2 regions of the Candidatus Njordibacter sp. Uisw_039 genome follow, and region 2 is predicted to be linked to the other one. Evidence: predicted binding sites of a transcription regulator. Region 2 holds the regulator's gene; the other holds the start of a gene.

Region 1 (4,198 bases), 710 kb from region 2:
ATCGAATGTGGTCAGCAATAACACGTAAAGACTTGTTTTCTAAGTCCTCTGTGCCTAACACTCTGGCAGTAGCCTTTAGTAGGTGTTGAAACAAGTCAATTTCGTAGTTTGAGTGCACGTTTTGCAGAATCGCTGCAATGCGCTCCAACCCCATACCAGTGTCAATCGATTGTTTTGGTAAAGGCGCCATTTGGCCACTGATATCGCGGTTGTATTGCATGAACACCATATTCCAAATCTCTATATAACGGTCACCATCTTCTTCTGGCGTACCTGGAGGGCCACCCCAAATTCCTTCCCCATGATCATAGAATATTTCAGAACAAGGACCGCAAGGACCAGTGTCGCCCATAGACCAGAAGTTGTCTTCGTCTAGCCGCGAAAACCGTTGCTGATTGATGCCGATTTCCTCAAACCAAATTTTTTCCGCTTCCGCGTCACTATGGTGTACCGTAATCCATAATTTTTCTTCTGGCAGGCCGAGCTCAACGGTTAAAAAGTTCCAGGCAAACTTTATCGCATCTTGCTTAAAATAATCGCCAAAGCTGAAGTTGCCAAGCATCTCAAAGAATGTATGGTGACGAGCGGTGTAACCGACGTTCTCTAAATCATTGTGCTTACCACCAGCACGCACACAACGCTGAGACGTAACGGCACGTTTATAGGAACGTTCTTCATCACCTAGAAAAACGTCTTTGAACTGAACCATACCCGCATTGGTAAATAACAAGGTGGCATCATTGCCAGGAACTAGAGAACTACTAGGCACAATTTCGTGTCCTAATTGTTCATAATAATTAAGGAATGCCTGACGGATAGCCGCGATTTTCATGGTCAGTCTCGCTGTTAACACAAAAGCGTAAGTATATACTGAACCACTAATGGCTTTCGACCATTGCAGGCAATTTACATTCTAAATTAGCTGATTATTAAACATTTTTTAGAATAAATGACCAGACTCACGGGCGCTCGTCCAGTTGCGCATCTAAGGCGTAATAAATATGCTCTTGAGCAAAACCACGCTGATACAAATATCGAGCTTGTTTAGCCCTGTCTTGAGGGCTGGTTGCCACAGCCCAACCACAATGCTTACGCTTTTGTTGCAGCGCATTTTTGCGCCAGTCAAATTGCTGTTCCAGCATTTGTTGGTGCACTAAATTGCGGTCCAAGCCGTATTGAACACCCCATTGATAGAGGCGTGATGGACCAAACCCTGCGTTTGCTTTCGACCGAACCAGCACTTCTGAAAAGCGCAGGTCTGATTGCAAACCTTGCCGCTCAAGTTCATCGAGTAGAAACTCTAAATCAACATTCCAGCCCTTTTCTACCGCCTTAAGGTAAAGTTTTCTCTGGAGCTCATCACGGGATTGCTCACGTCGTGCCAATAAACCGATGGCTTTATGGCGCAAAGATGAAATTTGTTTTTCCACACCCGTTAGCACAACCCTCTTTTCCATAACCTAAAAACTTAACTCGGCAATTTAAAACGTCAGTGGCGTTACCACATCGTCAGCCACTTCTTTGGGCTTAGGAATGCTCAAAAGAGCTTCTCTAATTTGTAATTCAATCTCTTCACCGATCTCAGGGTGATCTAATAAATATTGCGCAGCATTGGCTTTACCTTGACCAATCTTATCGCCCTTATAGGCATACCAGGCACCAGCCTTGTCCACCAATTCTTGTTTAACTCCTAGATCAATAATTTCACCCATACGGTAAATGCCCTTACCATATATGATTTGGAATTCTGCTTGTTTAAAAGGCGACGCTACTTTGTTTTTGACAACTTTAACTCGAGTTTCGTTGCCTACAATCTCATCGCCATTTTTTACCGCGCCAATACGACGAATGTCCAAGCGCACAGAAGAATAAAACTTTAATGCGTTGCCGCCGGTGGTGGTTTCTGGACTGCCAAACATCACGCCGATTTTCATGCGGATTTGATTAATGAATATAACCAAACAGTTAGCATTTTTGATGTTGCCTGTGATTTTACGCATGGCTTGGGACAATAAACGAGCCTGAAGTCCTACATGATGATCGCCCATTTCACCTTCAATTTCTGCCTTAGGTGTCAACGCAGCCACAGAATCAATAATGATTACATCAACGGCATTTGAACGCACTAGCATATCGGTAATTTCAAGGGCTTGTTCACCCGTGTCTGGCTGACTGACCAATAAGTCGTCAACGTTAACTCCCAGTTTTTCTGCATAGCTTGGATCTAATGCGTGCTCAGCATCAACAAAAGCGCAGGTCTTACCAATTTTTTGGGCTTCTGCAATCACCTGTAACGTAAGGGTAGTTTTGCCAGAGGATTCAGGGCCATAAATTTCGCAAATACGCCCAAATGGTAATCCACCTATACCTAACGCAATATCTAGGCCAAGGGAACCTGTGGATACGGACGGCATAGCTTCTCTGGGTTGATCACCCATACGCATCACTGCGCCCTTACCAAATTGGCGTTCGATTTGGCCTAGCGCTGCTTCGAGGGCTTTTTGTTTGTTTGCATCCATGGGGTTCACCTTATTTTTTGGCTTAGAGCCTATGCCTTTGGTCTTTTCAAGGTACTGTAATTACATACAGTACCTGTTTGTATGTACAGTATTAAACCATACCTGAGAAAAAGTGCAAGGCTTAATTCATAATTTGTCTAAAAGCTTGTTTTGATGTTAATGATTGGATCGGCTTGATAGGTGTATTGATTAAAACGGTCCACTGTTTTTTGTACCCTGCACCCCCTACTTTAAATCATCTAATGTATTATGATCTGGGCTCAACTTACCCTCATCTACTCTCACATTATGAATGACGATACCCCTAAGGGTTGGTGCTTGTGTGGTCGTAAGCAAGAGATGTCAACATTGATTGACAACACCCTTCAATGCCATTCGCACGGCGGCACTTTGGATTTCTTTTCGCCCACCATCTAAATGATATAACCGACTCGTTAACTTTTGCTCAGGTCCGCACCAAGCTATCCATACACTGCCCACAGGTTTTTCAGTGGTACCGCCATCCGGTCCTGCGACCCCACTCACCGCCACACAAATATCGACCGCCATGGCTTTGCAACCCCCTACCGCCATCGCCTCAACTACTTCTTTGCTCACGGCCCCTTGAACATCAATGGTTTGGGAGTTCACGCCCAGCAAATGTATTTTTAAATGGTTACTGTAACTAATCACACCACCATTAAACCATCTTGAGCTGCCTGAAAGAGAGGTCAGCAAGGCGCCAATGGCGCCACCCGTGCATGACTCGGCAGTGGCCATTGAGAGGCCCTTATCCATCAGAGCATGAGCCACTTCATTGGCTAAAATTAGGTCCTGCTTTGGGTCTATGATCAACTTATTCTGCATTGTTAAAAGCACCATGATTGCGGAAAAGAAATTGGCCTCAGCGACCAATGGGTAACTATGACCTTAGGTACCACCTCAGTGCAAGTTAAAATGACACAATTACATGGGTTTCTATGGGACTGCATAAACGGTCTGTGGTAGACATCCATGACACCATAAATGCCACAGCCTAGGACTTTATAAAATTGTCTTTGTGTCGATCCCTAAGGATATTTTTTAATACCTTACCCATTGTGTTTCTGGGTAATTCATCAACGAAAAATATATTTTTGGGCCGCTTAAAGGCCGCAATTTTTTGCTGCAAAATATTTTTTATGCCATTTTCGTTTTGACTTGTATCGCCTGTCAGCACCACAACCGCCAACACGCCTTCGCCAAAGTCAGGATGGGGGACACCAATGACTGCGGATTCATAAACACCTTCAACATCATCCAGAATGATTTCTATTTCTTTTGGGTAAACGTTATATCCACCAGAGATAATAAGATCTTTTGAACGGCCCACAATGGATAGGTAGTTGTCGCCGTCCATAGTGCCAAGATCGCCTGTAATAAAGAAACCATCTTCACGGAATTCTTGTTTTGTTTTTTCGGGCATTTGCCAATAACCCTTAAACACATTGGGTCCACGAATTTCAACTGATCCAATTTCACCCTGACCAAGTTGTTGGCCACTATCTGCATCGGTAATACGCACCTCAACGCCAGGAAGAGGCATTCCTACGGTACCTGCACGACGCTCACCTTCATAGGGATTTGAGGTATTCATATTTGTTTCTGTCATGCCATAGCGTTCTAAAATTTCGGCACCTGTGACTGCGCTCCATTGCTTA
Region 2 (4,198 bases):
TTTTATGCTGATCCAATAAACGCTGTTTAGAAGACTCACCTTGTTGCAAGATCAGATCTTGCCACTGCTCTCCAATACCTTCAAATACCAACTGCATCACCCGCCGTGAGGTAAACAATACTAGGCTAGCTTCAGCTTTATTTAGCTGGGCTTTGAGGCCTATAATTAGATGATCTACAAACACGGCCTCAGGCCCTGGTTCAATCGCCTCTTTAGGTACACATATCTGCGACTTGGCAAAATCAAAGGGACTCGCAAGCGCTAGCATGGTGCTGTGTGGATTTATCCCTGCGTGAGTTATTAAGCGGTCAAAGCGACCAAGGGCGGTAAGCGTAGCGGAAGTTAATAAGGCGCCATAACAACGTTGCCATAAATTCTCCTGTAAAAGTTCAGCAGCCATTATTGGGCTTGCTGAGAGTTCTAAGTCTACCCGCTCTGCTGTTTGCCAATACTGTAACCAGCGCGCCATAGGCACCTCGCCCTCTTGGTCTACTTTGGCATAGGCTTGCCATAACCCAAGTTGCTGCTCAGCATTTTGTTGTAATACCCCAAACGCCGCTAGGTAGTTTTCAGCTTGATCTTTAGGCAAGCCATTTTGGTCTCCTTTAACAACATCATCCATCATTTCATGTAATGCACCCAAATCTCTAGCCAAGCGTGCACTACTTAAGCCCATATCATGGCAAATTTGAACTAATTCAGACGGAATTATACCCTGTGAAAAACGATAATTTTCTTGTTGCTGATAACCATCCTCTGGCCTAAACGCAGACTGGTCTAAAAATTGTTCTAAACTAACCAATTGCAGCTCTAGTCCTTGTACATGGTCTTGAACCTGCCCACTAAGCTGTGCACCCTTACCTCCACCCTGCCATTCCTTTAAAAACTTTTTTAAGCCAGAGCGCGTTTGTCCGTACCAGCGGCTAAGCTGGCGAATACCTTGTTGGTGGGTGAACTGCTTTAACGTTTTATCAGCCAAATGATGGCCTTCATCAAAAATATAAATAGTATCTTCTGGCGCTGGCAAAATAGCACCACCACCTAGGGCTAGGTCTGCCAAAACTAAGTCATGATTAGTAACAATGCAGTCGGCCTGTTCTAGGCCTTCTCTAGCTTTAAAGAATGGGCACTGACTAAAATGGCTGCAACGTCTATTAGTGCAGCCTTTGTGGTCCGTTGTGATGGGTCGCCAATGATCTTCTGCCAAAGGGTCTTTCCATGCATCGCGGTCGCCGTCCCATTGGTTGCTGCCAAGCTGCACCACCATATCTTTGTACAATACTTGCTGCTGACCATCTAGTTTGAGTGCCAACTCGTCCTCAAACAAAGCTTGCGTGGGGTCAATAGAAGCGTTTTGAGAGAGCGCTTGATCCAGCCTAGATACACATAAATATCGTCGCCGACCTTTAGCTAAACGAAAATCAAAATCATAGCCGCCGTGTTTCTTAAGCGCCGGTAGGTCCTTTTGGACAATTTGTTCCTGCAGGGCAATGGTGGCCGTAGCGATCACCAACTTTTTTTCTAATGCTTTAGCAATCGGCAAACACGCTACCATATAAGCTAAGGTCTTGCCCGTACCTGTGCCAGCCTCTACTAAGCAAACTGGGTTATCGTCGCTACGGTGGCCATCACCATCAGTTTTAATTGCCAAAAAATGGTTAGCCACGGTCGCTATCATCTGCTTTTGGCCCCAGCGAGGCCTTAACTTTAACTGCTTAACAAGCTGGCGATAAAGTTGTTGGATATGTGGTTTTACAGCAGCAGAATCAGACACGTAGAAAGCTCATAGTTAGCATCAAGTAATCGGCGATAAGAGTACACCATTTTTGCCACAAAAGCTGACAGTAAATAGGCTAACAAAAATAAAACTTGCCAGCGGCAATAATACTGGTATTATATACAGTAACTGTACAAACAACCAGCAGACTCACTTTGTGTTAGGAGCAAGTAATATGATTAAGTTGACCCCCCGCCAAGATCAGGTACTCGACTGCATTCGTAGCTATATTATCGACACAGGTTATCCGCCAACTCGAGCAGAAATCGCAAAGGAACTCGGCTTTAAATCACCAAATGCTGCGGAAGAACACATTAAAGCCCTCGCCCGAAAAGGTGCTATTGAAATCATACCAGGGGCTTCTCGTGGCATACGAGTACCAGATATGCATGAAGTCGACTTGGGCCTACCAATCATTGGTATGGTGGCAGCCGGTAGCCCACTGCTTGCGCAAGAACATATTAGCGACTATTGTGCCATCCCAGAAAACTTATTCTACCCAAAGGCAGACTATTTGCTTAAAGTTAGCGGTATGTCCATGAAAGACATAGGCATTTACGATGGCGATTTATTAGCTGTACACAAAACAGATCAAGCACGAAATGGACAAGTTGTGGTGGCGCGCCTTGATGATGAAGTCACTGTGAAACGTTTTCAACGCAACGGTAACCAAGTACAACTTATCGCAGAAAACCAAGATTTTTCACCTATTGATGTCGATCTTACGCAACAGCACTTAAGCATTGAAGGTTTGAGCGTTGGTGTTATCCGCCGCGGCAACTAGACGTAAAACAGGAGCAAAATTATGTGGCAGCAAGAGCAGCAAACCGACAATAGTATTGATGGTATTTTGGCTGAACATCAACTAGACCTATGGGCTCAAGAAGACCAAGCACATGTGCAGAATTTGAGCCACATCACAGAAATAATTATGCGTGGTGAGTCCTGGAACAATGTACAGATGTTATTGCCATTGCTTGCACAACTAAGCCACGATCAGCGTTGGTTGGCTTGGGTAGCACCCCCTAAGTTATTACCTAAAGCCCAACTAAAGGCTGCTGGGTTTGACTTGAATAAAATTATTTTATTAAAGCCTGATGCCCAGCACGACACTATGAGTCTTGCCCACCAAGCTCTAAAGAGTGGCACTTGTCATGCTGTTATTAGCTGGTTTGGCGCCCTTGCTGATGATCAACTTAATGACTTAGCCCAAGCCGCAGAGCTCGGCAATAGTCGCGCTTTTTTGATCAGGCACCAATAGTCCGGTACTAAACAGTCATCTCCGTTTCAAAAAACTTCTGTAGTAATTTGTGGGTAGTCTGCGCATCGTCACTGCCCGCAAGTTCGCGGATGGAGTGCATTGCAAAAGTAGGCACACCCAAGTCCAGAGTCCGCACACCTAGTTGAGCTGCAGTAATTGGCCCGATAGTGCTGCCGCAACCCATATCACTGCGCACCACAAAGGTTTGGATTGGCAAATCCACTTGTGCAGCCAACTCTTTCACCATTGCACTGGTGACCGCATTGGTAGCATAGCGCTGGTTTGCGTTGACCTTAATCACTGGCCCCTGATTTAACTTAGGCCCATGTTGGTTGTCGTGTTTATTGGTAAAATTAGGATGTACCCCATGAGCATTGTCTGCGGAAATAAAAGTGGACGCATTTAATACTTGATGCAACAGTTCAGCCGTTGGATAAATACGCTGCAACACAGACATTAAGAAACTACCCTGAGCGCCTTCTGCCGACTGACTTCCCACTTCTTCGTGGTCATTACAGATTAATAACATGCCTTGATCCGTTTGAGCACCAATCATTGCTGTTAACCCTATATAACAACTCAACAAATTATCTAACCGAGCAGCTGCCAAAAATTCTTGCTTTATTCCCACTAAGGCAGGGGCCTGAAAGTCGTAAAAACTCAACTCATAATCAATCACCTGATTAACTTTGTGACCATTAGCCTTTAACTCATCTGCAAGCAGCGAACGCAGGCTAAAATCATCACCCAGTGATTGGCCTAATAGAACTGGCAAATCTGTTTGTGGGTTCACACTATGGTCTTTGTTAGCTTCTCGGTCTAGGTGTATAGCTAAGCTTGGAATACATGCCACAGGGCGTTTAAAATCAAGCAAATGTCTTACCAGCTGACCTTTAACATCCCGGCTAACAACCCGGCCCGCCAAAGACAAATCACGATCAAACCATGGATGTAATAATGCACCACCATAAACCTCAACACCCAACTGCTGATAGCCTTTACGTCGTATTTCTGGGTTCGGCTTAACCTTCAAACATGGGCTATCCGTATGAGCACCCACCATGTGAAGGCGTTGCAAAGCATTTTTTTGGGGCAACTGGAAGGCTAATATGGTTGAATCATTGCGGGTAATAAAATAGCGCCCTCCCGCCTCTAACTGC

Evidence for each region. Region 2 encodes LexA, which represses DNA repair genes until DNA is damaged. Its sites were predicted from a motif close to CTGTNTNNNNANACAG; they were not measured.
Region 1: a site for LexA is predicted at 2,593-2,608, ahead of recA (recombinase RecA). Genes of this name have one in related genera too.

Annotation. Positions count from the first base shown of each region.
Region 1 is NZ_CP159831.1:420,492-424,689, reverse strand. Features, by position in the region: gene alaS (alanine--tRNA ligase) at 1-832, opposite strand, end outside; gene ABXT70_RS01995 (regulatory protein RecX) at 960-1,457, opposite strand; gene recA (recombinase RecA) at 1,482-2,519, opposite strand; gene ABXT70_RS01985 (CinA family protein) at 2,862-3,365, opposite strand; gene ABXT70_RS01980 (malonate--CoA ligase) at 3,535-4,198, opposite strand, start outside.
Region 2 is NZ_CP159831.1:1,135,056-1,139,253, reverse strand. Features, by position in the region: gene dinG (ATP-dependent DNA helicase DinG) at 1-1,774, opposite strand, end outside; gene lexA (transcriptional repressor LexA) at 1,953-2,561, shown strand; gene ABXT70_RS05365 (cell division inhibitor SulA) at 2,583-3,038, shown strand; gene ABXT70_RS05360 (M18 family aminopeptidase) at 3,046-4,198, opposite strand, start outside.